DNA from 3 places in the Paenibacillus sp. 1-8 genome. Region 3 is predicted to be linked to each of the others. Evidence: riboswitches for the same ligand, from Rfam matches in the RefSeq annotation. Region 3 holds a riboswitch; each other region holds the start of a gene.
The links. A riboswitch is a leader RNA that binds a small molecule or an ion and turns the genes downstream of it on or off. The one in region 3 is predicted to bind cyclic di-GMP.
Positions count from the first base shown of each region.

Region 1: linked by a shared signal. The riboswitch ahead of AC0WRU_RS12930 (non-ribosomal peptide synthetase) and the one ahead of AC0WRU_RS02565 (transglutaminase family protein) in region 3 are both predicted to bind cyclic di-GMP.
Region 2: linked by a shared signal. The riboswitch ahead of AC0WRU_RS05845 (glycosyl hydrolase) and the one ahead of AC0WRU_RS02565 (transglutaminase family protein) in region 3 are both predicted to bind cyclic di-GMP.

Region 1 is NZ_CM149995.1:2,859,102-2,869,422, forward strand. It holds gene AC0WRU_RS12930 (non-ribosomal peptide synthetase) at 1-1,165, opposite strand, end outside; cyclic di-GMP riboswitch class I at 1,277-1,366, opposite strand; gene AC0WRU_RS12935 (aldo/keto reductase) at 1,931-2,941, opposite strand; gene AC0WRU_RS12940 (type IA DNA topoisomerase) at 3,302-5,554, opposite strand; gene AC0WRU_RS12945 (glutamate synthase subunit beta) at 6,338-7,825, opposite strand; gene AC0WRU_RS12950 (dihydrofolate reductase) at 8,063-8,551, opposite strand; gene thyA (thymidylate synthase) at 8,573-9,367, opposite strand; gene lpdA (dihydrolipoyl dehydrogenase) at 9,694-10,321, opposite strand, start outside.
Region 2 is NZ_CM149995.1:1,258,554-1,268,874, reverse strand. It holds gene AC0WRU_RS05865 (YveK family protein) at 1-178, opposite strand, end outside; gene AC0WRU_RS05860 (helix-turn-helix domain-containing protein) at 506-874, shown strand; gene AC0WRU_RS05855 (hypothetical protein) at 928-1,110, opposite strand; gene AC0WRU_RS05850 (hypothetical protein) at 1,421-3,709, opposite strand; gene AC0WRU_RS05845 (glycosyl hydrolase) at 3,759-5,384, opposite strand; cyclic di-GMP riboswitch class I at 5,365-5,445, opposite strand; gene AC0WRU_RS05840 (sugar phosphate nucleotidyltransferase) at 5,598-6,974, opposite strand; gene AC0WRU_RS05835 (hypothetical protein) at 7,143-7,340, opposite strand; gene AC0WRU_RS05830 (UDP-glucose dehydrogenase family protein) at 7,712-9,040, opposite strand; gene AC0WRU_RS05825 (glycosyltransferase) at 9,046-10,146, opposite strand; gene AC0WRU_RS05820 (glycosyltransferase family 4 protein) at 10,175-10,321, opposite strand, start outside.
Region 3 is NZ_CM149995.1:552,894-563,214, reverse strand. It holds gene AC0WRU_RS02600 (hybrid sensor histidine kinase/response regulator) at 1-1,753, opposite strand, end outside; gene AC0WRU_RS02595 (TIGR02328 family protein) at 1,737-2,144, opposite strand; gene AC0WRU_RS02590 (DUF445 domain-containing protein) at 2,186-3,442, opposite strand; gene AC0WRU_RS02585 (copper amine oxidase N-terminal domain-containing protein) at 3,954-4,868, opposite strand; gene AC0WRU_RS02580 (hypothetical protein) at 5,416-6,030, shown strand; gene AC0WRU_RS02575 (DUF2089 family protein) at 6,270-6,575, opposite strand; gene AC0WRU_RS02570 (AraC family transcriptional regulator) at 7,450-8,337, shown strand; cyclic di-GMP riboswitch class I at 8,437-8,518, shown strand; cyclic di-GMP riboswitch class I at 8,561-8,642, shown strand; gene AC0WRU_RS02565 (transglutaminase family protein) at 8,656-9,462, shown strand; gene AC0WRU_RS02560 (class D sortase) at 9,760-10,321, shown strand, end outside.

The sequences.
Region 1 (10,321 bases), 2.3 Mb from region 3:
GGAGATTGAGTGCATTTCTTTCATGATGATGCGGCATACTTACAATCCGGCTTGCTGCGCCGATCAATGCTTCTCTCGTTTCCTGTTCTTCGAAAGAAAGCGATATATCAAACAGTTTGCCTTTCTCATTGCTATTCTCGTAAACCGCCCGGTAAATTTCACCGAAAGACATTTTCTGATGACGATAGCATTGCATAAGCTCACGTTTGATGCTCTTGATCAGTTCTTTGAAGCTTATATCTTTCTCGGGGCTGATCCGCAGCGGCAGCACGTTGGCGAAATGTCCCATAGTCTGCTTATATTTCGCTTTGCTCCGATTAAAAACCGGGACGCCGATCACCATTTCGTTCCGATTGCAAATCCTGCTGAAATATAGGAACAGTATGCCTAAAAAATAATGGAACGACGAGCATCCTTCCTCCTTGCAAAATTCAATCATTTGATTGTATAACGCCTTGGTTATAGTTAAGGTTCGCCGATCACTCCAAACGGAATCGCCGTCACCATCATCGATATCCATGCCTCTGCTCAACAGAGGCTCGGGAATGGTCAGATATTTGTTCTGCCAGAACGCCCTGTCTTTTAAAAAGGCCGGAGAATTCAGATAATTCTGATTATCGGAAATAAAATCGGCATAGGAATAGACCGTTCTGTTCATTTCGCCATTTCCTTGCGCCAATTTATTGTAATTGTCAAACATTTGACTGATTAAGAGAGCAAATCCCCATCCATCGATCACCAAATGATGAACTTTAAGTAAAATGAAGTATGTGTTCGGGGCACCTTTCAACAAAACAAATTGAAAATAGAAGTCCTCTGGTTGAAAAGGCTTTAAAAATTCCTTCTTCATCCAATTGATGCAAAAAGAGTTTGGGTTTTCCTTCACCGAGAAATCATGAAACGGAACTTCATAGTCAGCTTCCGGCAAAAATGTTAAATAAGGCTCTCCCTTTTTATCGATAAAACGGGCACTGAGGGAATCATTTTGCCTGATTAATAACTGCATGGACTGCCTAATAATAGCCGTATTTAGGTTTCCTTTAACCTCAACATACCCACCGATATTGTAAATGGGCTTCGCTGGGTACATGCACTGTTCGAACCATATATCTTTCTGATAGGAACTTAACGGATACTCCTTGACACTTATTACGCTCGTTTGCATAAAATTACCTCCTATTGTTAATCATTTCATGCGTTCTACTCCTACAAATAAAAGAAGCCTGTTCCCATATATAAAAGCACAGGAACAGACAGCAGACTTCGCCCGGTTTCCTTCGGCAACCTGGCAATCATGGCTGTTTAATCCAGCTTTAGACCCATGGCTTTGTGTCCACCACTTTCGAGGTGTTTACGATTAACGGGAAATACATTCGTATATTTTTACATCTTTTGAGCATGCTCTTATGCTTCTTCCTCCTGCATTCGGTAGGAGCTGACCTTGAGTTCTCAAAACATTTACCTTGATATAGTTTTACAATACGTTGTTAGCTGCTGATTAAAACACATCAGCAAGCCACTAAATTCCTGTCATCCGACAACTCCAGTTCATATTACTTAATTTCTCACCCCCAAGATTCAGAGATAACAACCTGCACAACTTTAGCGGCTTAGCTTTTTTTAAAATGATGGATTTGTGATCCACCTAAAAATGACGTTTCAAAGCTTCTCTCGCATTCGATGTTTCGCCGAAAATAGCGACGTGAGTGTACACGGGGAGTGAAGGACAGTTGGAGTGCAACTTCGGAAGAGTAAAACGTGCTTTTTCCAACATTTTTAAGAGAAAGCCAAAATCAAACCAGGAAAACAAGAGGGAACCCCCTCTCCAACTGATTAAGAGCAAGTAAGCTTACTGCGGAGGATATATCCAAGGTCTAGTCACAAAGCGTAGCACCCCGAAGAACGGAATATTCCACTATTTGAGCCATGATCACTTTGATCTCAGCACTTGGTTGGAAACGTGGCTGACCATCTCAATCTCACCGACTGTCAAGGTAAACTGCATCGCCTTCACATTTTCCACGGCATGATGTACTTTTGAAGCCCCAGGTATCGCAAATACATTCTCTCCGTGAGCGTTAATCAGCCAATTCAGGGCAATCTGCGTTGGCGTCACGTTATATTGTTGAGCCAGCTGTTCCAATGTTTCAATCAGTGGCTTCGATCTCCGCAGCCCCGAATCCCGGAATGCCGCCGTCCACTTGCGCGGACCCTTGATCGACTTGACCAGAGAAGGATTTTTATGGAATTTCCCACTTAAGATCCCCTGCATTAGCGGAGAGTATGCGATGATCGCCACGCCGAGTTCTTTGGCCGTGTCCAGAATTCCGTTCTGTTCGATTCTCCGGTCGAGTAGGCTGTATTTCACTTGATTCGAAACTAGGCGAAGGCCGTGTTCTTGCAGCACACGATCGGCTTCACGTATTTGTTGCGCGGAAAAGTTGCTTACGCCCACATATTTAATCTTTCCTTGCGCAACCAGTTTAGCCATCGCATTCATCACGGCGCCAACCGAAGCAAAGGAGTAAGGCGAATGCACCTGGTAGAGGTGAATCGTCCGTTGATCCAAATGGCGAATACGTTCATCAATCGTTGCTGTGATACTGCCTGCGGTCCGAAAGGCAGGCCACCATTTCGTAGCGATATTCGCCTGTTCCGCGAGCAGTCCTCCGATCTCATTCAGCGTGCCGGCCAGTAGCTGCTCAGACTGTCCGCCACCGTATGCTTCGGCGGTATCAAACCAATTAACTCCACCTTCTAAACTGGTCTGAACGATTTGCCGTATATCCTCCCGCCGCAGCACTGGCCAGAATTTCCCGACTATCCCTTTTCCATTGCTGAACTGCCAACACCCAAGCCCCAGCGGTGACAGCTTTAAATCCGAGTTGCCCAGCTTGCGTAATTGCAGTGAGCCTGCCACATTTACCGTTTTCTCTTCCACGATCCTTCCATCATCTCCCGTAAAAAAGTTTTCATGTGAAACGATTGCCTTCACGTTTTAAAGCACATAACACAACTTTTCTTCCTGATTTGCACAGTCCGCTTTGGGAAGTTTTTTGAACGCTATGCATAGAGTCTGCTTTATAAACTACCTAAAAAAACACTCTTGCATAACCCTTATTTGTTTTATCGGTTGGAAGCTTACAAATGTTTAATAAAATGTTATAGAATCATCTCTTATGGGGAATTTTGGTGTACGAAACATAAAAAAGATGACTCCTGATGAATTCAGAAATCATCTGATGGCAGCTAGAAAAGGCCTTCTTTTTTAAGCTGTCGAAAATCATACTCTGTACCTGTATCAGTTTTCCTCACGAACGCTAAGTTGCCCTGTACCTGCTTCATTCAGAACAATTCTTGCTTTGACGGTCGAACCATCCTTGCGTTTAAAAGATAACAACTGTGTCTGTCCCTTCGTCAACAGAGACTTGAGCATCGTTTCCGTAATCTGCTTGCCAGCATATTCCTTCCAGACGACGAAGCCGCAGCCTTGCTTGTAGTGGCTGCATCCATATCCTTTGCGGCCTTCGATAATGCTCCCGCCGCAATTCGACCGCGGGCAGTTGCCTAAAGTCTGCCTTTGGCCCGGCGAAGTGCCCGACGGCTCGGCGGACGAAGCTCGCGCTGCCCTCACGCCAGAGCTGCTTGCGCCTGCACTACGGGCGGCTACCTTACTACCCGAGCGTCTGCCTCTTGCTTCCTCACCAAATGCGTTTGCTGGAGCCGGTGGTTGCTGCCTCACCTTGTCAATGATGGATAAGGTAAACTTTTTAACGTTATCCATAAACTTTTCCTGGGCAGCTTCCCCCTTGGAAATTTGATGCAAACGGCGTTCCCATTGACCTGTCATTTCCGGCGAGGCAAGCAGGTCAACCCCCGCATGACGAATCAGGTCAATAGCCATTTTACCCTTATCCGTAATGAGGATCTTTTTACCCTTCATTTCAATGTAGCCAACCTTCTTCAACCGTTCAATCGTGGCAGCACGTGTCGCCGGCGTACCCAATCCCGCATCCTTCATAACCTCGCGCAGTTCCTCGTTCTCCATCTGCTTGCCTGCGCTTTCCATGGCTTTAAGCAACGTGCCCTCAGTGTAGCTTTTAGGCGGCTGCGTGGCTTTCTCTTTCATCTCGGCACGAGTGCAATCCACCGGACGACCTGCATCAATCTCAAACTTCTTGTCCGTCCATTCGTCCGTTTCCTCTTCTTCCTCTTTCTTCGGTGCTTTGCTCTTTTTTCCTTTATCCTGATCTGCCTTGCTCAGAACTACCTTCCAGCCCAAGGACAGAAGTTCCTTAATGCTTGTTTTGAACAGATGCTTGTCCACCTGAGTCATCACGGTATGCATTTTATATTCGGCAGGCGGGAAGAAATGTGACAAAAACCTGCGGATTATCAGGTCATATACATTTTGTTCCTCTTTGCTGAGTGTTCCCGGTCTTTTCAGCGTCGGTAATATAGCATGGTGATCCTCAACACGGGATGGATTGCAGACAGCTTTATTCTGTTTATGGACCAAATTAGGGTTCGCTTGCTGTACCAGATCAGCATAAGGACCTGTGCCCAGCATACGAAGCGCCTTGTGCATACCGTCTATATTTTGCTCCGTTACATAGTTGGAATTAGTACGCGGATAGGAAATGACCTTATGCCGCTCATAAAGCGCTTGTGCTACATCCAGTGTTTTTTTGGCTGAATAACTATACTTGGCATTCGCCTCGCGTTGAAGCAGCGTCAAATCGTACAGCTTGAACGGATATTCCTTGGTCTGCTTCACATCATATTTGGTGATTTTACCTGTTTTTCCGCGAACTGCGGCTGCTATCGCCTCAGCTTCTTCCGGTTTGGTGAGCCGATCTCCCTGCCACGCACCTTTGTACTTGATCTGATCTTGCTTAAACTCGGCCCACACGTCATAAAAGGTTTGAGACTGAAACGCCTCAATTTCCTTTTCACGATCATGAATCAATGCCAGCACAGGGGTCTGCACCCGTCCAACCGATAACAACGCATTATGCCGTGTTGTAAAGGCTCTGGAGGCATTCATACCGATCAACCAGTCTGCTTCACTTCGTGCCCGCGCAGCCTGAGTCAGAAATTCAAACTCCGAAGCATCTCGCAAGCGCTCGAAGCCTGCCGCAATACTCTCTGCCGTTAAATCTGAGATCCACAGTCGCTTGACCGGCTGACGAAGCTTTAACTGCTGTTGAATCAACGCAAAAATATATTGCCCTTCTCGCCCTGCATCACAAGCATTCACGATTGCATTGCAGCGTTTGGCCAACTCACCAATTATTTTTAACTGATCCTTTGTTTTCGGATTCGGTACAATTTTAAACTGCTCAGGGATAATGGGAAGATCTTTAATATTCCAGCGTTTGTACTTGGCATCGTATGCATCCGGCTCAGCAAGACCCAGCAAATGACCGATCGCCCAAGTTACAATATATTTCTCCCCCTCCAGATAGGTACGGTTATTTTTAGCCCTCGGCTCCATAACAGCCGCAATGGTGCGCCCCATATCCGGTTTTTCAGCAATAATCAACGTCTTCATTCGTATTCCATTCCTTCCTGACGGCCTTCTGCTTCCCTTCCCTAACTCACACGTAACAAACGAGAGGTAAATGAAATACAGGCAGGGCCTCATGCAAAAGGAGCCTTCTCCTGGCGAAAGCTCCTTTGTCCATTAGCGCTTCAACAATATACGTGTATTATACCATAGATACAATCATACTCTCAGGTGATGATTAACGAAGCCATGAAATGATAGTAGCTACTTTCATTATCTATAAGGCCATGTAAAAGAGCTTTATAAGCTGAACTTAAAAGTTACTATAGTACCATTGTGCGAAGGAATGATGCTTCCCATCGCCACCACTTCGCTTGTATAGCCCCTTCCACCTACTCGGTTTTCCCTATACCTTTTTGAGTTCGACTTATATGGATGATTTAGATGAAGTCTCACTTAAATCACTCTTCATATAACAAAATGAGTTATATTTATGTTATTTTATATTACATAAAAATTGAATTTCATCTTTATTTTCGCAAAATAATTTCATTATTCAATAAAAAAGCTACACTTCACCCCTGTTTTTATGTTATGATCGCTGTAGAAAACAGAAATAAAGATTATGAAATCATATAAAGTCATATTATTTAACGTTAAGTTCACAAACTTTATAAAACAATGATAATAAATGCTGTTTCGGAAAAATTTCGTAACTCAATGGTTATCCATTCGCATTTTACAACCCTGATCATGACAATCCTCGTGAACGCAACAAAGCCCCATCCGAGGATGGAGCTTTGACTGGTAACTAATATAGAGCTGTATCTACACCAAAACGGTAGCGCCCATCAGGTATTTATCGACCTCACGTGCGGCTTCCCGACCTTCATTAATGGCCCACACAACAAGGCTTTGGCCGCGACGCATATCACCAGCAGCAAAAACCTTATCTACATTCGTAACATATTTCCCGTAACGTGCTTTAACGTTGGAACGACGATCGGTTTCCAAACCAATTTGCTCCACAATTGTTTGCTCAGGACCGTCGAATCCAATCGCAATGAGAGCGATCTGTGCCGGGAATATGCGCTCCGTACCCGGAACAGGCTGGTAGATCTTGCGACCTGTTTCATCCACAATACGCTGAATTTGAATCGTGTGCAGCTCTTTCAAATTACCGTTCTCATCACCTACAAACTTGGTGGTCATGATGGAGAACTCACGCGGATCTTCCCCGAATATCGCCTTCGCTTCCTGCTGTGCATAATCAAGAGTATACACATTCGGAAATTGTGGCCAAGGATTGGCAATCGGGTCACGTTCCACAGGAGCTTTGGCATGCGTACCAAATTGTGTAACACTTCGACAACCATGACGCAACGAAGTAGCCACACAGTCCGAACCCGTATCACCGCCACCGATTACAATAACATCCTTACCTTGGGAGGACAAATAATTGCCATCTTCCAGATTGGAATCCAGGTAGCTCTTGATAGTTCCATTCAAATAATTCATCGCATAATGAACGCCATTCAAATTGCTACCTTCAATGTTAAATTCTCTCGGCTTCGTAGAACCACCGCACAGTACAACCGCATCATACTCAGCAATAAGCTGATCGGTAGGAATATCCTTTCCAATCTCGGTATTCGTAATGAACTGAATACCTTCCGCCTCCAGCAAATCCACACGACGCTGAACAACCTTTTTGTCCAGCTTCATGGAAGGAATGCCGTACATCAGTAGCCCGCCAACACGATCCGCGCGCTCGTACACAGTTACGCTGTGTCCTGCTTTATTAAGCTGTGCAGCAGCAGCCAGTCCGGCCGGACCCGAGCCGACAATAGCCACTCGTCTGCCTGTACGCTTCTCCGGCGGATTAGGGACAACCCAGCCTTCCTCAAAGCCTTTTTCGATAATAGCTTCCTCAATCGTCTTGATCGTAACAGATTGCCCGATCAGGCCGACCGTACAGGAGCCTTCACATGGTGCAGGACAGACGCGCCCGGTAAATTCCGGGAAGTTATTCGTCTTGTGCAACCGATCCAGCGCTTCTTTCCACAAACCGCGATATACGAGATTGTTCCATTCCGGAATCAGATTATGAACTGGGCAGCCCAAAGTCGCTCCCATGATGTCCATCCCCGTATGACAATAAGGAGTTCCGCAGTCCATACAACGTGCCCCTTGGGTACGCAGCTCTTCTTCGGACATATGCTTATGGAATTCTTCCCAATCCTTAATACGCTCTGCCGGATCCCGGTCTGTAGGAAGCTGTCGTGTGTATTCCATAAATCCAGTTGGTGTAGACATGTTACGTTCCCCCATCTCTTCGCTTATGAACCCCGTTCATCCATCCGAACTTAAGTCAAATTCGAATTTGTCTGTTTGTATCATGAAAGGGTCTATTCTCGTTGAATTTGATTTATTGTATCACAATACAGCGCAAAAGTAATGAAAACTTATGCAACTTTCTGCATCAACAGCCAAAAGGATTTTTTATATGGTTCATTAATTTTTCAAATGAGCGAGGTCAAATGTACCCCAATCTTACTTCGTCCTCTCGTAAACGACAAAACGGTAGTCGTACGGGTTTCTTTCATCCTTGACACCTGGAGTCTCACTGACTGCATACCAGCCGTTCCAATCCAACTCAGGAAAAGTCGTATCTCCCTCGAAATTCTCATCAATCCTGGTGACGATTAGCCGATCAGCATGTGTCCAGAACAGTGAATAAATCTCCGCGCCGCCGATGATCATCAGTTCTTCCTGCGCCGCCAATTGGAGTCCTTCTTCTAGGGAATGGATCACTTCTGCGCCTTCTGCCAGGTAGCTCTGATCACGGGTCAAAATAACGTTACGCCGCTTTGGCAGGCTTTTTCCGCCAAAGGATTCCCACGTCTTGCGCCCCATAAGTACGGTTTTACCGATGGTCTGCTCCTTGAAAAATGCCATATCTCTCGGCAGGCGCCAAGGAAGACTGTTATCCCGGCCAATGACGCCGTTTTGTGCCATAGCCCATATCATCGAAATGCTCATAACTCACAGCCCCCCCAAAAATCAGATTGCGACAGGCGCCTTGATACCCGGATGATATTCATAGTTCTCAAAAGCAAAGTCTTCGTACGTATAATCAAATATCGAATCCGGTTTACGAAGGATTTTGAGCTGAGGCAATGGATAAGGATCACGCTCCAACTGCGTATGCACTTGTTGCATGTGATTTGAATAAATATGCACATCCCCACCTGACCAAATGAACTCGCCAGGCTCCAAACCACACTGCTGTGCAACCATATGCGTTAGCAATGCATAACTGGCGATATTGAAAGGAAGACCAAGGAAGGTATCGACTGAACGCATGGTCAGCATGCAGGAAAGCTTCCCTCCGGCCACATAAAACTGAAATACGAAATGGCATGGCGGGAGTTTCATTGAATCGATTTCAGCCACATTCCAAGCGCTGACGATATGTCGTCGGGAATCCGGGTTGTTTTTAATCGCTTCAATGACATTTGTAATCTGGTCAATATGTTGTCCGTCTGTTGTTTCCCACGCACGCCATTGAGATCCGTATACGGGGCCCAGATTCCCCTGCTCATCTGCCCATTCGTCCCAAATGGTAACTCCGTTCTCCTTGAGGTAAGAAATGTTGGTATCTCCACGTAAGAACCACAGTAGTTCATGGATGACGGATTTTAAATGTACTCTTTTAGTTGTCACCAAGGGAAAACCCTTGGCCAGATCAAAGCGGAGTTGTCTTCCGAAAACAGAGAGTGTTCCCGTTCCAGTACGGTCCTCCTTTTTCACTCCATTTTCCAATATATCCTCCAGCAAATCCAAGTAATTGCGCATTTTATTTCTCTCCTTTAAGCATGAATAAACATCGGCATTCATAAAATCCGAACGTATATAAACGTTAAAAACGTATCACGTTCACGACATTATCCAGTATTCAATGCCCGCAGTGTCAAATTCTAATCTAGAAAAGACCTGCTATTCTGCACCCATATCTATATTTAGTTTATCATGGACTACGCTTTATTGACTATCTACTGTGTGAATTTTCATGGACGTCCTGAAAATCCTAAAATATGCAAAAAGAGACAAAGAACGCAGATATAGCGCTCCTTGCCTCTCTTTTCATGTATGAAAACCAAAAACGGGATAATGAATCCGGATTAGCGACGTGGTGCCAATGCATGGATCGGATGACCCAGCACGACTTCTGCTGCTTCCATAACGATTTCGCCCAATGTTGGGTGAGCATGAATAGTCAGCGAGATGTCTTCGAGTGTAGCACCCATTTCAATCGCCAGACCCAGCTCAGCAATCAGGTTGGAAGCTTCCAGACCTACGATTTGCGTACCCAGTACCAGACCCGTATCTGCGTCAGCTACGATTTTCACAAAGCCTTCAGCAGCGTTCAGGGAAACGGCACGACCGTTTGCTCCATAAGAGAACTTGCCAACTTTGACATTGTGGCCTTTTTCTTTGGCTTGTGCCTCTGTGTAGCCTACGCTGGAGCATTCTGGATCTGTGAAAACGACAGCCGGCATACATTTGTAGTCCACTACAGAAGGCTCGCCTGCGATCGCTTCAGCAGCCACTTTACCTTCGTAAGAAGCTTTGTGAGCCAGAGCAAGACCAGCAACGATATCGCCGATTGCAAAGATATGAGGAATACTAGTGCGTCCTTGGTGGTCAACTTTCACCATTCCGCGCTCATCCAGTTCTAAACCGATCAGGTCCAGACCCAGTTCGCCGTCTGTGTTTGGACGACGTCCAACGGTTACAAGCAGGTAATCA
Region 2 (10,321 bases), 710 kb from region 3:
CGACACCCGCACGATCCGGCCTTGGCGTCTGATTGATAATAAGCTTCGCTGTCGCTTCATAAACCTGAGGGGTAAAATATACATTTTTCACGCCCACAACAGCACATACCAACAATACGATACCGCCAATTAACCATATTCTTTTTCGGACCATACGAATGTACTCTTTCAACTGCACAAGACCAGTCCTCCCTGATTGACTTGTTTTCGATGCGATGACGCTTGTACTGATCCTCTGCATACCGGGGAAAAGAACGATGCATGAGCCTCTAATATATAGTAAAATGTTATATAATGTCGCATAGAAGGTCTAGCCAGCGAATTTGCACAAGTGCTAAACCATCCGTGGCCTCCCAGGGTATATAAACGATAGCATATGGATAAAACTATAAAGCATTGATACATTATGTATCTTACATAACTAATTTATGATACAAATCGTATCTTGTCAAGCGTAAAATTGCTGTTTTTACTTTCTCAACCTTGCATTCAGGAGGAATATCAGATGAATTATGGCACCCGCATCGCTGAATTACGGGAACATAAGGGATTAAAACAAGAGGAACTAGCGCAATCCCTCGGAATTACGCGGGCGGCTCTTTCTCACTATGAAAAAAACCGGCGCAAGCCAGATTTTGAGATACTGACCAAGCTTGCAGACATTTTCGGGGTATCCATTGATTACTTGGTAGGACGCACTAGCCATCCGGCAGCGATTTTGGATTCAGATGTGAGGGAATTTGTGGACCAGTTGGAGCTGTCCGATGAAGATATCCTGCAGCGTTTTAATCTGACCATTGACGGACGAACTTTATCTGAGGAAGAAGCCAAGCGTTTTATCGCGTTTGTCCGCATGGAACGAATGATGGAATAAAGAAGGGGGGAGCCGGTTCACTCCTGTTTTTAGCAGTGCCGGCAGCCGATATTTTACACGCTCTTATCCTTCCGACCCTTGGTTCCGTCCGCTTCGCTCTGTAAACATTGCGGCATCGTGATACCGCATTGAAGCAAAATATCCCGGATGTCCAAGTGGACGACAGGTTTGTCTGCTTTCCGTTCGTTGTTTCGTAGAAGATGGCTGTTCATCCCTGATTCTGTCTCCTTGTTCATTCGGCACTAACCTCACTTTATCATTCTTGGTCACCGGAAAGAGAATCCCCACAAACATGTATGTATAATTACGAGCAAAACTATTATATATGAACACGTACCTGTAATGTTGTCGTCTTATGACGAGAAAATTAAAGGATTTCTGTGTTTTTTTCTGAAATATACGCAATGATTTGCCAAATCAGAACGATTTTCAAATAAAAAAGAACCTGTCAGGTCCTACTTTCTCCTGATAGGTTCTTTGGCATTCTGTTTTCGGTTACATGTAAGGTTTTCTTCGACTCTGGTCCTATTCTGCATTCTGTCCTGGTTAAGCGACCTTGGCGGCTTGGGATATCTGGGTGCCTCCGGTCGCTCGGACTTTATAGGCGTAGTGGCTCCCGGCTTTCGCCGTGTGATCCGTATACGTGTTTCCCGCTACTTCGGAGGCGATCACCTGATACGCCCCGTCTGTCCCTTCCGCACGCAGCACATCATAGGCTGATACACCTTCTGCCTGAAGCCAATCAATCTTTACCGCGCCTGCCTCTACAGAGGCGGCCTTCACCTCTGTTGGAGCCGAAGCCGCGGCCTGATCTGTACTTTTCAATTCCAGAATGTATTGCACCGACTCGCCGGGTCCCAATTTTTCTTCAAAATCGAGATTAGGCGAAGCATTAAGTCCTGATAGGGAACGCCGTGCCTGGCTGTAGGTTGACCCGGCTCCGAAGCGCTCACCCGTGTACAAACCGGCCTTCGGCATCGTCACCCGTACACGGATCGTCTGTGCTGTGGATTCGAAATTCACCAGATTCACCAGCAATTTGTCCGAGGTGGCGCCACTGCCAACCAGCGGCTTCAGTTTGGAGGTATCCACTGCACGGACATAGACCATCCTATCCTTTGTTTCCTCCGGATTCAGTACCCTATAAGTCAATGGTTTCCCGTGTGTGGCATAAGCCAGACTCAAGCGTCTCATGATGTTTACACGGCTGTCCTGCCCTTGTCCGAACGGATAAATTTCCGTATTCGCCGGATTGTGATTTTGCAGGTCAAAGTCGGTTTTAAACAGCGTGTAGTCCTTATAGAAAGCTGCATGCTGGATAAACATATCGGCAAAACCGATCTGCGAACGCATAATCCGGTCGAACGCTGCTGCTTGTGGCTGACTGGACCCGTACTCAGGGTTGTCCCGATGCGTATCGTTCGTACCAAACTCCGTATTCAGCATCTTCTTCTCCAGCCCGTTACTTGAACCGCCGAACGTTTTCAGATTTTGAACAAAGCTGCCTCCGCCCTCTTCGTTATACGATTCGCCATAGGCATGTCCATTGGTCAGGTCAGTGACATCCTCCAGTTGCTTACGTTGTGCCGGGTCCCGCTCCCATCCATCCGGATCGCCGCATTTGAGCGTACCTCCGGTTTGGTTTTTGCATGCCTTGGTTGAATAGGTCGGCCAGTAGGCCCAGCCCGGCGCAACCGTTTTGAGATGCGGCGCCAATTGCTTACCTTCCGTATTCAGCCACTTGGCTACGGCCAAATTGACCGCTTTCGAGCGGTTAAACAATCCAGGTTCATTATCCACTTCGTAATATTGTAGGTATGAACCATATTTTTTTACATAATCGCGCAATTTCTGCTTGGCCGTCTCCGGCAGGGAGCCGTCTTTTTGCAGCTTGATATCGCCTGTATACAAATACAAAGCTGACGATTGCATATTATACTGCTTCAACGTTTGGTAGTAATCTCCCACGTCTGTGCAGGCCTTGTTTACATTACTGGCACAAGTGACTCTCATGACATTGCCGCTATACGCAATTCCCAGCCATTTGAGAACATATGGTAAATGTTTAACTGCACCCTCATCATAATAAAATTCTTTATTATTGACATTCGTTCCGGTCAGTATATATTTACCGTGTATCGGCTCGGTCGCAGGTGAAGTTAACGTCTCCAAGCTCAAGTCATCCCAAGTCCACCACACATTTTTATCTTCAGTAGAGGAGCAGTATAGGCAGCGCGCTGTCTTTAGCTTGAGTACGTTAACACCGCTTTGCAATTGCTCTTTAGGTATATATAGCTCGTAATTGCTTTTGAAATTATATGCACTGCCTGTGCCGGCAACCCCGGCAATCTGAATGATGCCAGACAACTGATGATTTGAAAATACAACCATTTGAGGAACGGCTTTGCCCGCATCCAAAATCCGTACACGGAATATCACCCCGTTCGGAGGAACCTGATCGAGCTTGTACTGAAGTGACAGCTCAGGATTCGTGGACGCATTTAGACCGGGAGGAATATCTCCACTGCTGAGCAATACCGGAGCCGCTGTACTTCCTGCTACGGACATCGCTGACGATGTTCCTTTAGCAGACGACTCGGTAGAGGCCGCAGAAATATTGACATTGTCCTTACCGACTACACCCTTAAATTCTGCTGAAGAGTCATCCTGCTGACCGAGCTTCCATATCGGGCTGGCCGCCGCTACTTTATCCGTCTGAAGTTCTTCACTCTTGGGAGGCGTATGAATAAACCAGGCGATCATCGCTATAGCTGCGACCCCCAGTAGCCCGGCCAATACTACTATATACCTTTGGGTCAACCATTTTTTCATCATTGTGTTCCACCCTCTCTCCTCAAAATTTTTGGCGGGGAAAGAGTATATATCAAGGAAGAAACAAAGCGTTGCCGGGGATCACCGCTTTCGCTTCATGCTGACTTTCCCACATCAGACGTGCCATTGCATCGCCTGTTTCATCATAATATTCAACTTTCAGATCTGCTATTTTTCCTGCTTGCAAGGTAATGCTGCCCTTGCGTTCAGTCCAGCTTTGTTTGAACCAACTGTCAATAATCAGCTTGCCGTCTATCCATACACGAATACCATCATCGGATATCGTGGTAAACGTATAGGTCTCACTGTATTGCGGCTTGATTTTGCCCGTCCAGCGGACCGAGAACTGATCAGCCTTCACCTTGGGATCCGGCGAGGAGGCACGCCAGTTATAATCCAGCTTACTGTCTGTCCGAACCAAAACAGCGGTGCCGTCCAGATCCATGCTGTTAAAATATTCACCCCGCACCCCGTTCGCGTAGACCATATCCGGAACGGAAGGCGGGGCTGGTTTACTTACCACTGGCGGAGCCGGAGTTGGATCGTTTGGCCCCGTGTCCGGTACGGTCGGTAGCTCCGTATCAGGTTGTTTCATCGCAGCTAACCCTTCTTTCACATCATCCCGCGTCAAGCTTGCCGAATCATTCATATAATCCTGAATCTGATCCGTCGTGTTATTTTCGGTCAGCATCTTGCCCCAGGTCATGGAATACACCCATTTAGGCTGAGCCTGCATCACCTCGGGACTAGGCACCTCACCGTGTTCCCCAATGGCAATCGGCTTATTCCGTGCCAATCCGAGCAGTTCTTCGTAATGGCTTTGCTTAAAATCATTGCTGTAGATGTCTACAGCCAAAATATCCACTTTGTCATCCCCCGGATATTTCGGGGTATATGGGAAGGTGTACGAATTAGGCGCATTCGGACTCCATACCCACAGCAGATTGTTCAGTTGATGCGTGTTTACAAAACGGTCATACATGATATTCCATAGCTGATTGAAATTGTTTTTGTTTCCCCACCAGAACCAGTCGCCGTTCATCTCGTGGTAAGGTCTCCATAATACCGGAACGCCCGCATCACGAAGCTGCTTTAACGATACAGCGACCTTATCCAGATCGGCAATGAGAAGATTATACTGCGTAGTACCCGGCGTCACGTATTTGTTGAACTCCGCCTGGCTTACTTTCGCCTGCACATTGGCCCAAGTCAGTGGCTTACCCGGCAACGGTTCATGATAAGTCATCGTAACCATGCCGCCAGCTCTACTCCAACGTATGGCGCTATCGACGACATTTTTACGTTGTGCTGCCTCCGTAGCGGCGGACTGGCCGGAGATGGCTCCCATCTCGTAGCCATGTACACCAGCATACGCCTGACTGATTTTTTGGACCTTGTTGCTTAATTCATCCGGACTTTCCAAATAATCATGTTGACCCGTGACCATTTTTTTCCCCGAGATGCTGATCAAATAGCTGTATAGTTCACGGGTCTCAGCAGAAGCGTCCGAATTAACAGGCTGTAATGTGGCAGCATTCGCCACGGACAGAGATTCACCAAAACCGACGGGCAACAAAGAAAAAAGCATAACAACGGGGAGTACACTGCGTATCCATCGATTCACAGGGGTAAAATAGGGGCTCACTCTCGCTCTTCCTTTCGGTAGCCAGGCTGCCATCCTCACGGAAGGCCCTTTAGCTTTGCGTACCTGCCTTTCAACAGGGCTGCGTTTATCGTGGAAGGAGTTTGGATTCCTTCTTACCCTAAGTATCGACTTTTTTTTACCAAAATTTAATAGGTCATGTTCATAAATTTACAGATTTTTGCGTATTTTCGACAGTTCGGGCTAAAAAACTTCATAAATGAGTCTTTTTTCATTTTTACGAAAGATTTATGAAATAAACTGGTGACGGGAAATTTCATCCCAATCCATGCAAAAGCGGACAATATCCTCTTCGACCAGCTCAGAACCTGTCTGTACCTCGATCAATTCCACATCGGTCACGGCCAAAATGCTATGCTTCGTCCCTTCTGGAATGCGAACCACATCACCAGCCCTCACCTTGTGCAGCTTTTCATTCAAAATAATTTCCGCTTCACCGCTAATAATGGTCCAAATTTCACTCCGTTTGAAATGAAGTTGGTAGCTGATATTTTTTCCTTGCAGCACACGGATTCGCTTGGTCAATACCTCGTTGCCCTCGTCATACTTCACATAATCCACTACCCGATAATGCCCCCAACGGCGCTCTTCGTACATTGGACGCTGATTGTGTGCTTTGAGCACTTCCTTGATGCGCGGACTTTCTGCCTTATTAGTCACAAGGATGCCATCCGGGCTGGCAGCTACGATCAGATCATTCGTTCCAATAATCGCCACGGGAATGTCCAGTTCATTGATGAGGCTCGTATTGACACAATCCTCTGTTACTACACCTCTGCCCACTTGCTGATGGGACATTTCTTCCGTCAAGGTGTTCCAGGTACCCAAGTCCTTCCAGAAGCCATCATACGGAAGAACAACGATATCCTTCTCCTTCTCGACTACCGCGTAGTCAAAGCTGATTTTTTCCAGAGAAGAATATTGCTTTTGCATTTCTTCATAGTTCAGCGGCAATCCTTTGGATGCCAAGATATCAAGCAAATAACCTAATTTGAATGCAAAAACCCCGCAGTTCCATAGAGCATTGCGTTCAATCAGACGCTCCGCCTGCTCCCGGTCGGGTTTCTCTTGAAAATGGCTCACTTCACGGTAGCCTGTGCTACCTTGTGTGGCATCGTTTTTCGGTATAATGTAACCGTATTTCTCAGAAGGATAAGAAGGGACAACCCCGATTAACGCAAGCTTGCCTTCACTCTCCTGGAGAGTATGCTCCAACTGGGCGACGGTAGCAAAGAAAGCATCCTCTACATAGGGGTCTACCGGCAATATAGCAACAATTTCATCGGGCGAAACACCAGCGATGGAATATAGATAGGTCGCTGTCAACGCAATGGCGGGAAAGGTATCTCTTCGTTCCGGCTCAACAATGATGCGCGTATCCTGCCCAACCTGACTCTGAATCATTTCGACCTGCGCTCTCCCTGTTGCAATGAACGAGGATTCAGACAAGCCGTTATCCCCCAGTTGTCTCCACACCCGTTGCACCATGGATTCCGAATTCCCCTCCGGACTCTCCAGCACCTTCAAAAATTGTTTGGAACGGGAATCGTTGGACAAAGGCCATAATCTTTTACCGGAACCACCAGACAAAAGTACGAGCTTCATAACTCTCCACTTCCTCTCTATAATTGGGTAGTTGATCGGATGGTGCACGGTTGAGTAGCCCGCTACGGGATGGATTTGATCTTACGATCGCTGTTGGACCGGGATTCACTCGATTATATAAAATCGTATAAAGGTTTGAATCCCGGTCCAAAGGCGAACGCTCCGCTTCTACAGATTCAAATCCATCCCTGCGCTACTCAAATATGCATCATGCCGATCATACCGTGTATTGCAAAAGGCACGACCGGACATGATTAGTCCGGTCAGCCTGTAAACGCGCGTGCACGCGCGCTTGCCTGTCGTGCTTGCAGGCTTCAAGTAACGTTCAGCCCTGCCACGCTTGCCTTCGGTAACCGCTAATACCACTTCAAAAGCTTGCGTATCGCAACTGTAATGGAGGGTCTTAAGCCACAGTAGCGGAGTGGCTCAGCCGCATGGCAGCCTTGATCCGAAGGAGCGGTATCACCGCGCCGCTCCTTCGGATACGCCCTTCCTACCTCCCCCTATAAGGTGGGGGTTAAAAATTGTGACTCCATGCGGTAAAAGTTAGCGGAGCGGGCAGAATTGTTCTGAAGAAGCGGAGCGTTTGCCTTTATCCCCGGATTTTAACCTTTGAATGTTTTATACAATCAAGAAAATCCGGGGGTAACAGCAATCGAAAGAACAATCTGCACGCGCAGCGCCTCCAACACCACCACAGTCACTTTTTAATGTTTCACTTTTAAATCCATCACTTTTTAGGCTTCAACCTTATCTCTGTTCCACCCACTCATCCGCGGACGACCCACAGAGTAGTATTCTAGCCCGGAGCCTTGAATCTGCTCCTCAGTAAATACGTTACGACCGTCAATCAGGACTGGCTTGTGCAAAATGGAAGCCAATTGTACGAGATTGACGTTCTTGAACTCTTCCCAATCGGTCAGCAGGCAGACCGCGTCGCATCCTTCGGCGGCTTGCTGCGGAGAGGAGCACCATACAATATTCGGGTGATCCACGCGCTCCTTGAATTTTTCCATCGCAATCGGATCATACAGCTTCACAATAGCGCCTGCCTGGATCAGCGTTTCGATGATTTCCAGTGCCGGAGCCTCGCGGATATCGTCTGTATTCGGCTTGAAGGCCAAGCCCCAAATGCCAATCGGCACGCCATGCAGTTGACCCAGCGATTCGCGCAGCTTGGATACGATCATGAAACGCTGGTCGGTGTTCACCTCGACCACCGATTTTAACAGCTTAAATTCATAGTCTACGTTGCCCGCAATTTGGATGAGCGCATTCGTGTCTTTCGGGAAGCAAGAGCCCCCGTACCCGATCCCTGCTTGCAGGAAAGAGGACCCGATTCGTTTGTCCATCCCCATACCGTCAGCCACACAGGTGACATCCGCGCCCACCTTTTCGCAAATATTGGCGATTTCGTTGATAAACGAAATTTTGGTCGCCAGAAATGCATTGGATGCGTATTTGATCATCTCGGCACTGCGGATATCCGTCACATAAATGTTATCCGTGAACACCTGATGCAACGTAACCATCGTTTCACGCAGCCCCGTGTTGTCCAAACCGATAATGATGCGATCCGGATGGAGTGTATCATTGATGGCAGAGCCTTCTCTCAAAAATTCCGGAGCGGATACGATATCGAAGGACAAACTCGTATGACGAGCCAGCACGTCCTTGATCTTTTCGTTCGTTCCGACAGGGACCGTGCTCTTGGTCATAATAATTTTATACCCGTTCATGGCCTTCCCGACATCAGCAGCCGCCTGCTCAATATAGGACAGATTCGCTTCACCGTTAGCCAGAGAAGGCGTACCTACCGCCAAAATAACGATATCCGAGCGTCGAACCGCGTCAGCCAAATCCGAAGTAAACTCCAAACGACCCGCTTCCAGATTTAACGCGATCAATTCCTCAATGCCCGGTTCATAAATAGGAGATTCCGCCCGGTTCAGCATGTCGATTTTGTGCTGCTCCAGATCGACACAAATCACCTCATTACCTTTATGTGCAAAACACACGCCCGAGACGAGCCCAACGTATCCAGTACCGATTACAGCCAGCTTCATACCGTTCATCCTCCTTTTAGAAAGTTCACATAGGCTTGCTCTACATACTTTTTGAAATGATCCTTGAACGTATCTTCATCAAATTTGCGTGCATGGCTAATGATTCCGTCCACATCCCATGCATGCTGCTCGACCTTGGCGACCGCCTCCAGCACATCCTCTACCTGATGTCTGCGGAAAAATACACCATTCACATTCGGAACGATGGTATCCAGCGCTCCCCCGCCCTGATAAGCGATAACAGGCCGTCCGGCTGCGTTCGCCTCCAGAGGCGTGATACCGAAGTCCTCTTCCCCCGGAAAAACGAGCGCCCGGCATTCTGCCATCAGCTTGTTGACCTCTTCGTCTTCAAGTCTGCCAAGAAACTCAATGTTCGGAGAGGCCATGCCTTCCAGTCTTTTACGATCCGGTCCTTCACCGACAATGCGCAGCTTGAGACCATTGCGCTTGAATGCCTCAATCGCCAGGTCAACGCGCTTGTAGGACACTAACCGGGATACGATTAGGTAATAGTCACCAATGCTTGTAGCACGTTGGAAACGGGATGTATTAACAGGAGGGAAAATGACATCCGACTCCCGTTGGTAATAGTGCAGAATTCTCCGTTGGACGACGGAAGAATTGGCGACAAACTGGTTTACGTTGCGAGAAGTTTTGGCATCCCATGTTTTCAACCGATTCATGTAAAGCTTTAGCATGCTTTTGAGCAGGTTGGATTTGGACTGCCGGGCCATATATGTATCGTAATCCCAGGCAAACCGCATCGGTGTGTGACAGTAACAAATGTGAAACGTATGTTTAGGTACCTGGATGCTTTTCATAAATGCGCTGCTGGAGCTTAGAACAATGTCGAAATCCCTAAAGTCGAAATCACGGATAGCGATGGGGTACAGCGGCAGCACTCCTTTGAAATTGGCCTTCACTCCAGGGATGTTTTGTAGCCAGGTGGCTCTTATGTCTGCATCCTTCAAGTTGTTCGACAGGCGGTCGTCGCTGAACACCGTTGTGAAGATTGGAGCCTCCGGATACATATCGTGGAATACCTCTACCACCCTTTCCGCTCCGCCCATTTGGATTAAGTAATCGTGTGCTATCGCTATTTTCATCTGAATCATCCTTTAACGCGAATGTCGGTCAGACTCCTGCCAACAAACCCTTATAGTAATGAACTATATCCTTAACCGTGTTCTCGATAACAAAATGCTTCTTGACCCGTTCCATCCCCTTATCGCCCATTTGCTGACGTTCCTGTGGATGCTCCAGCATCCAGCGGATGGCTTC
Region 3 (10,321 bases):
CCATCCCGTCCCGAATATCTGCTTGAATCGAGATCGTTCCTGCATTCGTATACTTGACCGCATTATGGAGAAGGTTGAAGAAGATTTGCACCAGCCGATTCTCATCCGCCAACACATTGGGGAAATGATCTGGAATCGAGATAACCATTTCCAATGATTTACCATCTGTCATGAACCGGAGCATGTCCAGTACACCGGAAGCTACCCCTTGGGGCTTCAAACTGCGTTTTTCCAGGCGAATATCCCGTTCTCGCAGGCGCGTTACGTCAAGCAAATCATTAAGCAGCAGAGACATCCGCCGACCCACGGTGATGAGCAGCTGCATGTTGCTCCTGTTCCGTTCATCCAAGGTATGGGTCTGACTATCCAGCACAGACTGCGCTATATTGATCATTCCGTGCAGAGGATTTCGCAATTCATGTGAGGTGTTCGCCAGAAAATCATTCTTAACCTGATCCGCTCGCTGCAATCTATCCGACAAACTTCTCAGTTCGGTGTTCGTTTGGAAGAAGTGCTTGAACCAGTATGAGGCGAAGCCTAGAAATGCCAGCACGATATCCCAAGGGTAGTATGGAAGGTCATTCCACAATACTGTTTTGAGAACTCCCCATAATATGCTGGACCCGATGCTTATGGAGGCAAGCAATAGAAAAATAGCGCCTTTTTGACCTCTGAATGTCTTGAAGAAAGCAAACAAGGGAATCGTGACACAAAACGTAATAATTCCCAGCAGCAGCATAATCATCAGAAAAGAACCGATCTCCTGTGGAGGCATAAATAAAATCAAGATTGCAAAAATACACTGTCCCGCAAAAACAGTCTGAATAATTCTGGACCTCACCAACAGGAGCTGTGCAAACTTGAGTATGCACAAAGCGATCCCTGTATAAGAGAGCAACAACATCTTAAGTGTAAGCTCCAGGCTGACTGGAAGCCAGCTCAGCAGCAACCTATCATCGTCCATCAGAATGGATAAAACGGTAAACACCACAATACCTGAAAAATAGAGCAGTGACTTTTTATGAGGTCCCATAAAAAAGATGATGCCCGCATACAACCCATGCAGCAACAAAATAATACATACGATCAACTGCATAGTAATTGAAAAGTTAGTCCGGCTGCTGACCGCCTCTGCGCTTCCGAACATAATCGATTTTGCAATTCCCCCATTCGCAGGGAAATCAAAATTGGATGCCTGTATGACAATTTCAATGGCATTCCCATCCGCTTCAAAGATAGCAGAATAGGGAACAATACTACCTATATGGTGTTCAGGTTTATCAGCCACCTGACCCTCTTTACTGATTAACTGCCCATTCACAAACAGATTGGATGCGGTATTAATCCTCGGGATGCGAAGCCCGTACAACGGTGCTTTTGGGGAGTCAGTCAAAATTAACAGCCGGTAGCTCCCGAAGCCATATGCAGTATGATCAGGTGAATGCAAAGCAGCATTCCATTTTCCCGGAACACGAATCCACTCCCGCTGCTCTTTCGCTGGTAAGGATTTTAAAAGATCCGGTTTTGATAGATTCCCTGCATAAAATTCCCATTCTCCCTTTAACGGAATAGTCTCACGGCCTTGCAAATCCCAGCCCCGCAAGTCCAATACTCCTTTTTTGGCCTCAGGATACTCCTGTCCTTGATAATAATGAAACCACAGCATACGGAAACCAGTGATCATAAGCACAAATAACACCGTAATCAGGAATATTTTTCGTTTAGTCATCATGTATTTATACATTCGATCCATTTCTTAAATATCCTGTACCGTGCTCCACGATCAGGATACCCTTGGAGGCCAGATTATCCAGGCATTCCTGCATATAAGCATCGTCATGCTCCGCATACGCGCCGACAGCTTCCAGTTCCTCGCCAAGCTCTGTCGCCCACGGTTCGCACTGCTTGCCGCGATACAACGGCTGCTCCCATAGCGGATCAATGTTGTAACCGCGACTTTTCATTTCGTCCATGATGAGCTTATGGTAGCGGACGAGCAGCATCGGGTGATAGTCGAACACATAATTAACCGTAGCATGTCGCTTTCCCCACCCGTTCCCACGTAGTGCACAGCACTCGCGGTGTTGCCCCAGCAGTTGCGGACGTGGCAGCTTGTCGATCAACTCTTCGTGCCAAAGTCTCATGCTTCCACAACCTTATCTGTAGCATTTTCTTCTCTAGTGAATCAACCGATCAGCATACGGATACCTGTCAGGACAATACCGATCAGGAAGCCGGTAACCGCGCCGTTAATACGTATCCACTGCAAGTCCTGCCCCAGCTTGTCCTCCATCAGAGCAATCAGGGAATCGTTATCCATTTTATCTACATTTTCGCGTACCAGATTACCAATCCGACTGTGGTTGGCTTCCACCAGCTCGGTAATGCCTGCCACAATTCTAGAATTGATCTTGTCCAGCAGCTCGGTATTCCCTCTCAAATCAGCCAGCATTCGATCCAGTAGCGGCAAAATATAGGTCGGCACATAGCTGCCGTCTTCCATATAGTCCAATAAGCGTACGCGCAGCTCTTCTATCTTACTGAGCACCGACGCATCGCCTTCCCAGGTATCAACAAGGTTGTTCTTCCAGCTGTTCAATCCTTCCTGAACCGTATCTTTCGCCGCCAGACGGGTCAGCTGTGTTTTCAGACCGTCCAGCACGGCCTGACGGCGCGGATGTTCTTCCCTTTGCAGCTCTGCAACCTGATCCAGCAGGAAATGGCGAATCATTTCACCCATGCGCTCTTCGTTCAGATAGCCAAGGAATGCGTTCAGGGCAAATTGCATCAGCCCGCTCACCTGCAAACCGCTCACAGCCTGCATTCCCAAGGTACCCAGCGTGTAGCCCGTTTCCGGCTTCAAAAGCCAAGATTCAGCCTGCTCCAGCGTGTAATCCAGCGCGCGGCGGTCATAGCCCTTCTCACTGGTTTGACGGGCAAGCGCCTCCAGCAGCGGTCCGGCGTCGAAGTCTGTCACCTGCCGCTTGATCTCGGCCGCAATTACCGGGGCCAGCTCCGCAAGCGGAAGCGACCGAACCAGCCGTTTGGCGAGAATATCTACGGATGCGGCCGCTTCCGGCGTGCGCAAGCCCTTTTCCACACCACCCAGCATCAAATCGGCCAGCCGGATATCGGCAATTTTAGATGCGATACTGTCTTTGCCCAGCAAGTTATTTTCCACCGTACTCACCAGTGCATTCGTGAGCTTGTCCCTGTTTTTGGGGAGAAGCGCCGTGTGCGGAATCGGAATGCCCAGCGGGTGACGGAACAATGCGGTGACGGCGAACCAGTCCGCCAGTCCTCCGACAAGTCCGGCCTCGAAAGCACCTGCTAACAACCGAGCCCAGCCATATTGCTGAAAAGGCAACGTAGCTGCAAAGCCCGCTCCCAGAATAACGAGCGACCAAGCCGCTGCGATTTTCGTATTTTTTGGTTTTCCCATCCTATAATCCTCCAAGTTGACTGTCGAGTAAGTAACACACTAATATCTGTATTACCCATCATATCATTGCCCGTGTGAATTCCAAAGCTAACGGCACTCTATTTCCTGTAAAAGCTCGCCCCAAAAGTGAGCTGTTTCGGGAGTACATCAAACATTATAGCCCCAAACGGTAGCTCGTCGCTCATGGATTTGATCATTTTATAATTTCATGGTCTGATCAGGAGTGGCACCTTGCTTGTCAAAGCACACTGCGGGAACAGGATGACTCGACCCATTGACTCACTAATCGGCGGACGGGCCGATTGGCCGGGTTGCCCAGTTATCCGGCTTGTAAAAGCGCGCGCTCAGGCGATAACGAATGGGACACGCCCAGCCCTGGCATAGCGTTATGGGGCACCATCAAGACTTGGGGAAACCTATGTACGAAGAATAGGACGCCCTAATTGCCCAGGACGTCCTCTATTGGCAATCTGAGAACTCATATTGTGAGTTTTTTCTGACATTTCTCTTTTTATAGTTGTTCTTCTTCTGGAATAGAGAAGAACATTTGCTTCGCCTGATCTTCGGTCGCTTCACCCAGACGAGTTTTTTTACCGGCTTTATCAATAGTTCCGAACGTGGTGCCACCCGGAACGCTATAATTATAATAAACAACGCCCTTTTGGATCGTTGGCATTTTGCCACTTTGTTCAACAATTTTGTTGGTGAGGAACGGCAGACTTGCATTTTTAGCTTCCTGTTGCAGATTCAGTCTTGCAGACCAGAGCAGCTCTACATGTGTGTCAATGATACGATAGTAATTCACAATGTCCATATGTTGTTCGAAAAATTCGCTGGATTGGTTTTTTGGGAAGTAGCGAATGTAATTCATACTATCCCCTTCTTCACCTTGCAGTACATTAACTTTCGCAATACGTGGAAGATCGTATGCACCATGACGAGCTAAAGAAATATCGCTAGATTGGATTTCTTTCAGCATATCTTCTGTCGGTTTAGCTACGTAAACTGTACGATCTGGAGCATTCCAGTACACTTGAGATCCGGACGCATCTGCAATGAAACGCAACGGTACCATAACACGACCCTTTTTCATTACAGAAGAGGTAGATAGCGTTACTTTTTTCCCACCTACCATTGCCTCTTTTTTACCAGCCACCAGTGTCGATTTTGTTCCGTTATTATCTACAGTTACCGTTTTAGAAGTGTTGTTCCAGCTGATCGTTACACTAGGAATTGATCTTAACATATTCAATGCCACCAACGTGGAACCATTCTCAATATATGGGTCTGCATCCCCTGACACAGGTTCGTTATTCACTTGCACAATAATTGACTTGGAAGCTGCCGCAGAAACGCCAGGAACACCGCTGGCAAGCATGCTAAAGGATATTGCAGATGCAAGAGCCGCTTTGGAAAATGTATTCATAATTTTAGTCTCCTTAATAGTATTGTGTATATTCAGACGTATATTATACCAAAAAGTTACACATACTAGGAAATTTCATAAATTTGATATGGTGATTTCCAATCTATCTTCATAATCATATTTCACATATGGTGCACTGCATGGTTGGATGATGTTTTCATCGCGTCCTTCCGCGAATTTTTTAGAGTATCCTTATCACTAATGTAGGTATAAATAGACAAAGGCAACTGCCTTTGTTTTTAGAGAACCGTTTTGCTTTTGCAGTTCTTATGTGAATTTTTAAATTCATGTGAATAGTTAAAACAAAAAACAAGCTCAATATCATATATTAGCGGCTGGCTACAATTTCAATCTATAACACTCTTAAACTGATTATGGTTCTAATCTCTTAAAAACATTTATTTGGGAAGTCAACCGCTTATTTCGAGTTATAGTCAACAAGTTTTGAAGTATGGTTGTAAAACATATTAAAAAAACTCCTATATATATGAGAAGAGAAAACAGTAAAAAATCTTCTCAAAAAACATTATAAGGAGTAGATATTAATATGAACAGACACGCAGGAATCGTTGCAGAGACAACCGCAGCCAATTACACAGGATTGACAGCAAAGCTTACTATCCCTTCCAGTATTCATACTAACGATGGATATGTTGACTGGTACATGGGAATTGGTAAATCCGCAATTGAAGCCGGTATTTCCTACAAGGCTGGTGTAGGCTTCAAAGTATTCATCAACGGTGTCGTTGACGCCGATAAAGAAGGTGTACGTTCCAGACCTGTATCCTTCCTGAGTCCAGGACAAACGGTTGATATGAAACTCGTGTATAACCACGGCACCAAAAAAGCAACGTTGTACATTAATAGCAAGCCTATCGACTGGGCTACCGAAGTTACCGCAACGGCTGACGCTTTGAAGCGACTGAGCACTTACAACACAGTAAAGCTGGTACACGGTGTGGAAGACAGTGGCTTTAACACATTCAGTCAAGCTACTTACTCTTCTCCGCAGCTTCGCATGGACACTGCGGGTACACAGTACAAAGCTTGGACTTCAAGTTTGTCCACAACTGCTTCGCGCGTTTTGGGTGACGCAGGCAGTGCAGATCATTTCTATGTTTTACAAAACTTCCCGCTGGCAACTCGTTTGGATCGAGCATAAGATTTACAATTAAAAAGTAAAAGAATGAAAATAACTCCATATAATTATGGAGTTATTTTCATTCAGGCTGTCGAGAAACCCCCTGTTTTTTTGAAGAGGGTTAAAATGGTCGTTTTTCTCCAATAAAAGTGGGTCTCAGATCGTTTTAAATCGATTTTTGTTTTAAAAGTTGAGCTCCCCCAAATAAGCAATGTGACAAATAGAATCAAGAAAATTATCAAAAAAACGTAACCGTCATACTAATTCTCCCCTTTATTTATTGATTTTTTATATTCGTTAACAAGTAATTTGGCTGTTGTAAAATCAATCCGATCATCTAATGCCAATCGTTTGATAAGAGAAACGAATATGTCTTTATCCTCATTTTCAGTTATGTTTATTTTTTGAATTAAACGATCTAATCGAAGTCTTACTGTAGGATATGTTACCTTATATATTGATGCAATCTGTTTAAGTGACCCTGATTCCAAAACGAAGTTTTTGATAAATGCTACGTCCTCATCATCAAGATTGACCATCCATTCAGGGATAATTCTAATTGTCATAAAAACCCCCTACGTGGTATTTCTTTTATAATATTATGTTATTCTTTAATTATGTTAAAGTTAATACTTATTATTTGTTTTAATTATATTTAGGAAACGAGTAAAAAAACAACGTATGAACATAGACTGTCCCGTGTCAACGGAAACAAATCGTCTTTCGAGGGGCACAGATAAGAAAAAGTTGATGCAAACGTATACGTTTGTGAGGATGTTTTTTTGATGGGAAATTGAATGATAATGACTATTTATGCGAGCTTGCTAAAACGAACGCATTGGAGCACTCTCGACAACTTCAACTTCTAGGTTTATTTTCCCTAAAGTAGTTTATATAACGAATACAAAATGCGCAATCAAGTGGGCTCACTTATTGCGTAATTTTGTATGCACATATTCGCATTTATCTCTCTTTTGGATCTACATGTTCGTGAACAACATCACAACATTGGACCCAATCTAATTTTCTTCATGATAAGCCTAATGAACTATTTCGCTAGAACAAAGACCCATTTTTTTCAAAACAAAAGGATATGCGCGTCGGAAGGTGGAATGGGCATAGAATACCTTTAGCATCCTTTCCTGGATTTTATTCCAGAAATGAATTGAACCCATGGCATCTCCAAATTTTTTCAAGATGATTTAACTTTTTCGTATGGATGAATGAGTTAAAAATATGGAGGAAACGAGGCTGTTTTCACCATAATAGTACACCTGAATTCGAATGGAAAATAATTCAAAATATTATTCGCTACATGCATTTATGTGATGTGATAAAATAAACCGTATTCATAGGAAATCATGTGTAAACCACCATATTGTTTTGTTAAACAAACAGTGATTAGCTTGATAAATTTGCTCTTTTGTAAAGGAATTGAATATGACAACAGACCAAAAAAACAACAGGAATGGGACCCCTTGGAGCAGCGATCCAGTCGTCATTGCACGTACTCCCTCCGCTTTTGCCAAGCAATCCCTTTTTTATATACAGGAAATAGGTTATTTCAAAAAAACATCTGCTTATGCCATGGAACGGAAGGAACTCACCTCGTTTCTGCTCGTTTTTACGTTATCAGGACAAGGGGAATTACTGTACCGGGAGAAAAAATACATATTGAAGCCTCATGATATGTTTTTCGTTAGTTGTGAGGAATACGTACAGTACAGCACCGCTGGTCATGAAGCATGGGAGTTTATCAGTGTACATGTGTACGGCAATCTGATCGACAATTTCTACGAACAATTTGCCAAGCAAAACAAGCCTGTAATATCACTCAACGATCCATGCACCATATCGGACAAGCTGCGTTCCCTGTTATACGTACAATCTGACAGAAGCTTCTCTGCTGAGTTGCTTACATCCAGACTCATCGGTGAGTTGCTGACGTATATTTTGCAGCACCCTTACGATCATCCGTATGTAAACCAGGATACGATCACCGAGATACGCAAGGTTCAGCAATATTTGGATCGATCCTACAGTGAGCGAATTACGCTGGATTCGCTGGCAGACATGTTTGAGTTAAACAAATTTAATCTCGCTAAAAACTTCAAGAAACAGATCGGATTTTCTCCTATCGATTATCTCATTAATGTCCGCATCACAGCGGCTCAAGGCTGGCTTAAAACCAGTGACGAATCCATTGTGGATATCGCACGGTTTGTAGGGATTCCCAATACCAGCCATTTTATCAACCTATTCAAGGAACATGTCGGAGAAACCCCACATTCCTTCCGCAAAAAATGGGGAAATCGTGCAAAACTATAAACTCATCTATCGGATGACTTTGTCGAAAAACAGAGAAAATCTGAGATTGTGCTTGCCTGATCGGAAGCCTAACTGATAGAATGATAGATATAGACTGTTCAGGATAAATGGCAAACCTGTCGAAAGGCAGGGACGCAAAGCTACAGGGCCTTCTTTTTTAAGATGGTAGCCAGCTACCGGTTGGAGAGGCTTTTTGTCGTGTCTTTTTTTCCTGAAAAACTTTATACGATAATAGCAAACCTGTCGAAAGGCAGGGACGCAAAGCTATAGGGCCTTCTTTTTAAGATGGCAGCCTGGCCGCCGAAAGGAAGTTTTTCTATGAGGAAAATGTCGTCTTTTTTACTAATTTTAGTATTTTTATTATCCATCCCCCTACATACGACAGCATTTGCTGCCGAAAGTCAGGCATGGCTGAATCAAAACAACGTAAACCACGGTATTGTTAATATACGTTATCCTGTCAAGTCCAATGTCAAAACCAAGATCGTAATTACCAAGGATGCGGAGAAATACTCTTATTATCTGAATTCGAGCAAACCTGAGGAAGCATTCGCTCTTCAAATGGGCAATGGCAATTATAACATTCGTTTATTGGAACAGCTAACTGGCAATCAGTATAAAGTGATAGGTGAAGAAACGGTCCAGTTAAATTTGAATGACAGTAAAACCATATACCTCAATTCTATTCAAAATATTGACTGGAGCGATACGAATCAGGCGATTCGGAAAGCCAAGGAATTAACCAAGGGTGCAACGACAGATGATGAAAAGGTGAAACGTATTTACGAGTATGTCATTAGTCATATTAAATACGATTCCAACCAACCTTTTTCCTTATCACCCGACTATCTTCCACAAATTGATCGTACACTAGTTTCGCAAAAAGATATTTGCTATGGATACGCTTCACTGTTCGCCGCCATGCTTCGAAGTGTGGATGTTCCAACGAAACTGGTTATGGGCGAATCCTCCTATGTGAATACCTACCACGCTTGGAATGAAGTCAATATCAACAATCAATGGGTTATCGTTGACACTACAGTAGATGCCGCTCTAAAAAGCGGTAAACAGAAGTTTGCAATGGCCAAAGAACCCTCCAAATACACAAAAACAAAGCAATATTAATTTTTTTTTAGAAAGCCCTGATCACTGCGATCAGGGCTTTTTTCTATTCTTGTTGAGAAATTGTTGAGATAAGGAAGGTATTGTATACCTAGTCAGTCATTTAAAACCTACCGTGTTGAATATACTAATTTGACTGGGCCATTAATGTGAAGGCTGTGGATGATGTAAACCCGGTATTAGATAGCATTGTGCCTGAATCTACACCTGCACCCTTTCTCAGACTACACTAAATGGAAAGGGAGGATTTTTAAAATCAGTATGTGATACACCTTACATAAGTTAGGGAGGTTTTTTAGATTGCGTAAGCTATCATACTTGTTCATCGCCTTGGGAATACTCATTATTTTGTTTCCTAAAGCCAATGAATGGAACGAAGATCGGAAGCAGAGCGAGCTTTTGAAAGAGGCAGAAGTACTGAACCCTAGCATTATCGACGGCTATAAGCGCTTGTCCAGCAAGCTTGGAGATAACACGGGCATCGAAACCACACGAGGTCCTTCGGTACCCGCAAATGAACCAGACCCTAAGCAACTCCCCATTGCCACCATTAGCATTAATCGTATTGATTTGAAGCTTCCTGTGCTGGAGGGTGCAACTTGGGATAATATGAAGCACGCATCTGTACACATGTCGGAAACGGCAGCTCTGGGTCAGACAGGAAACGCCGCCATAGCAGCCCACCGTGCGCGTACAGCAGGACGTTTATTTAATCGGCTGAACGAGGTAAAGATTGGAGATAAAATCATTATTAATACCAAGGGTGAACAATATAGTTATACAGTCTATAAAATTTCGATTGTCGATCCTACAGACGTCTCCGTTCTGAAAAGCTTTGAAAATCAAAAGCTGCTCACATTAA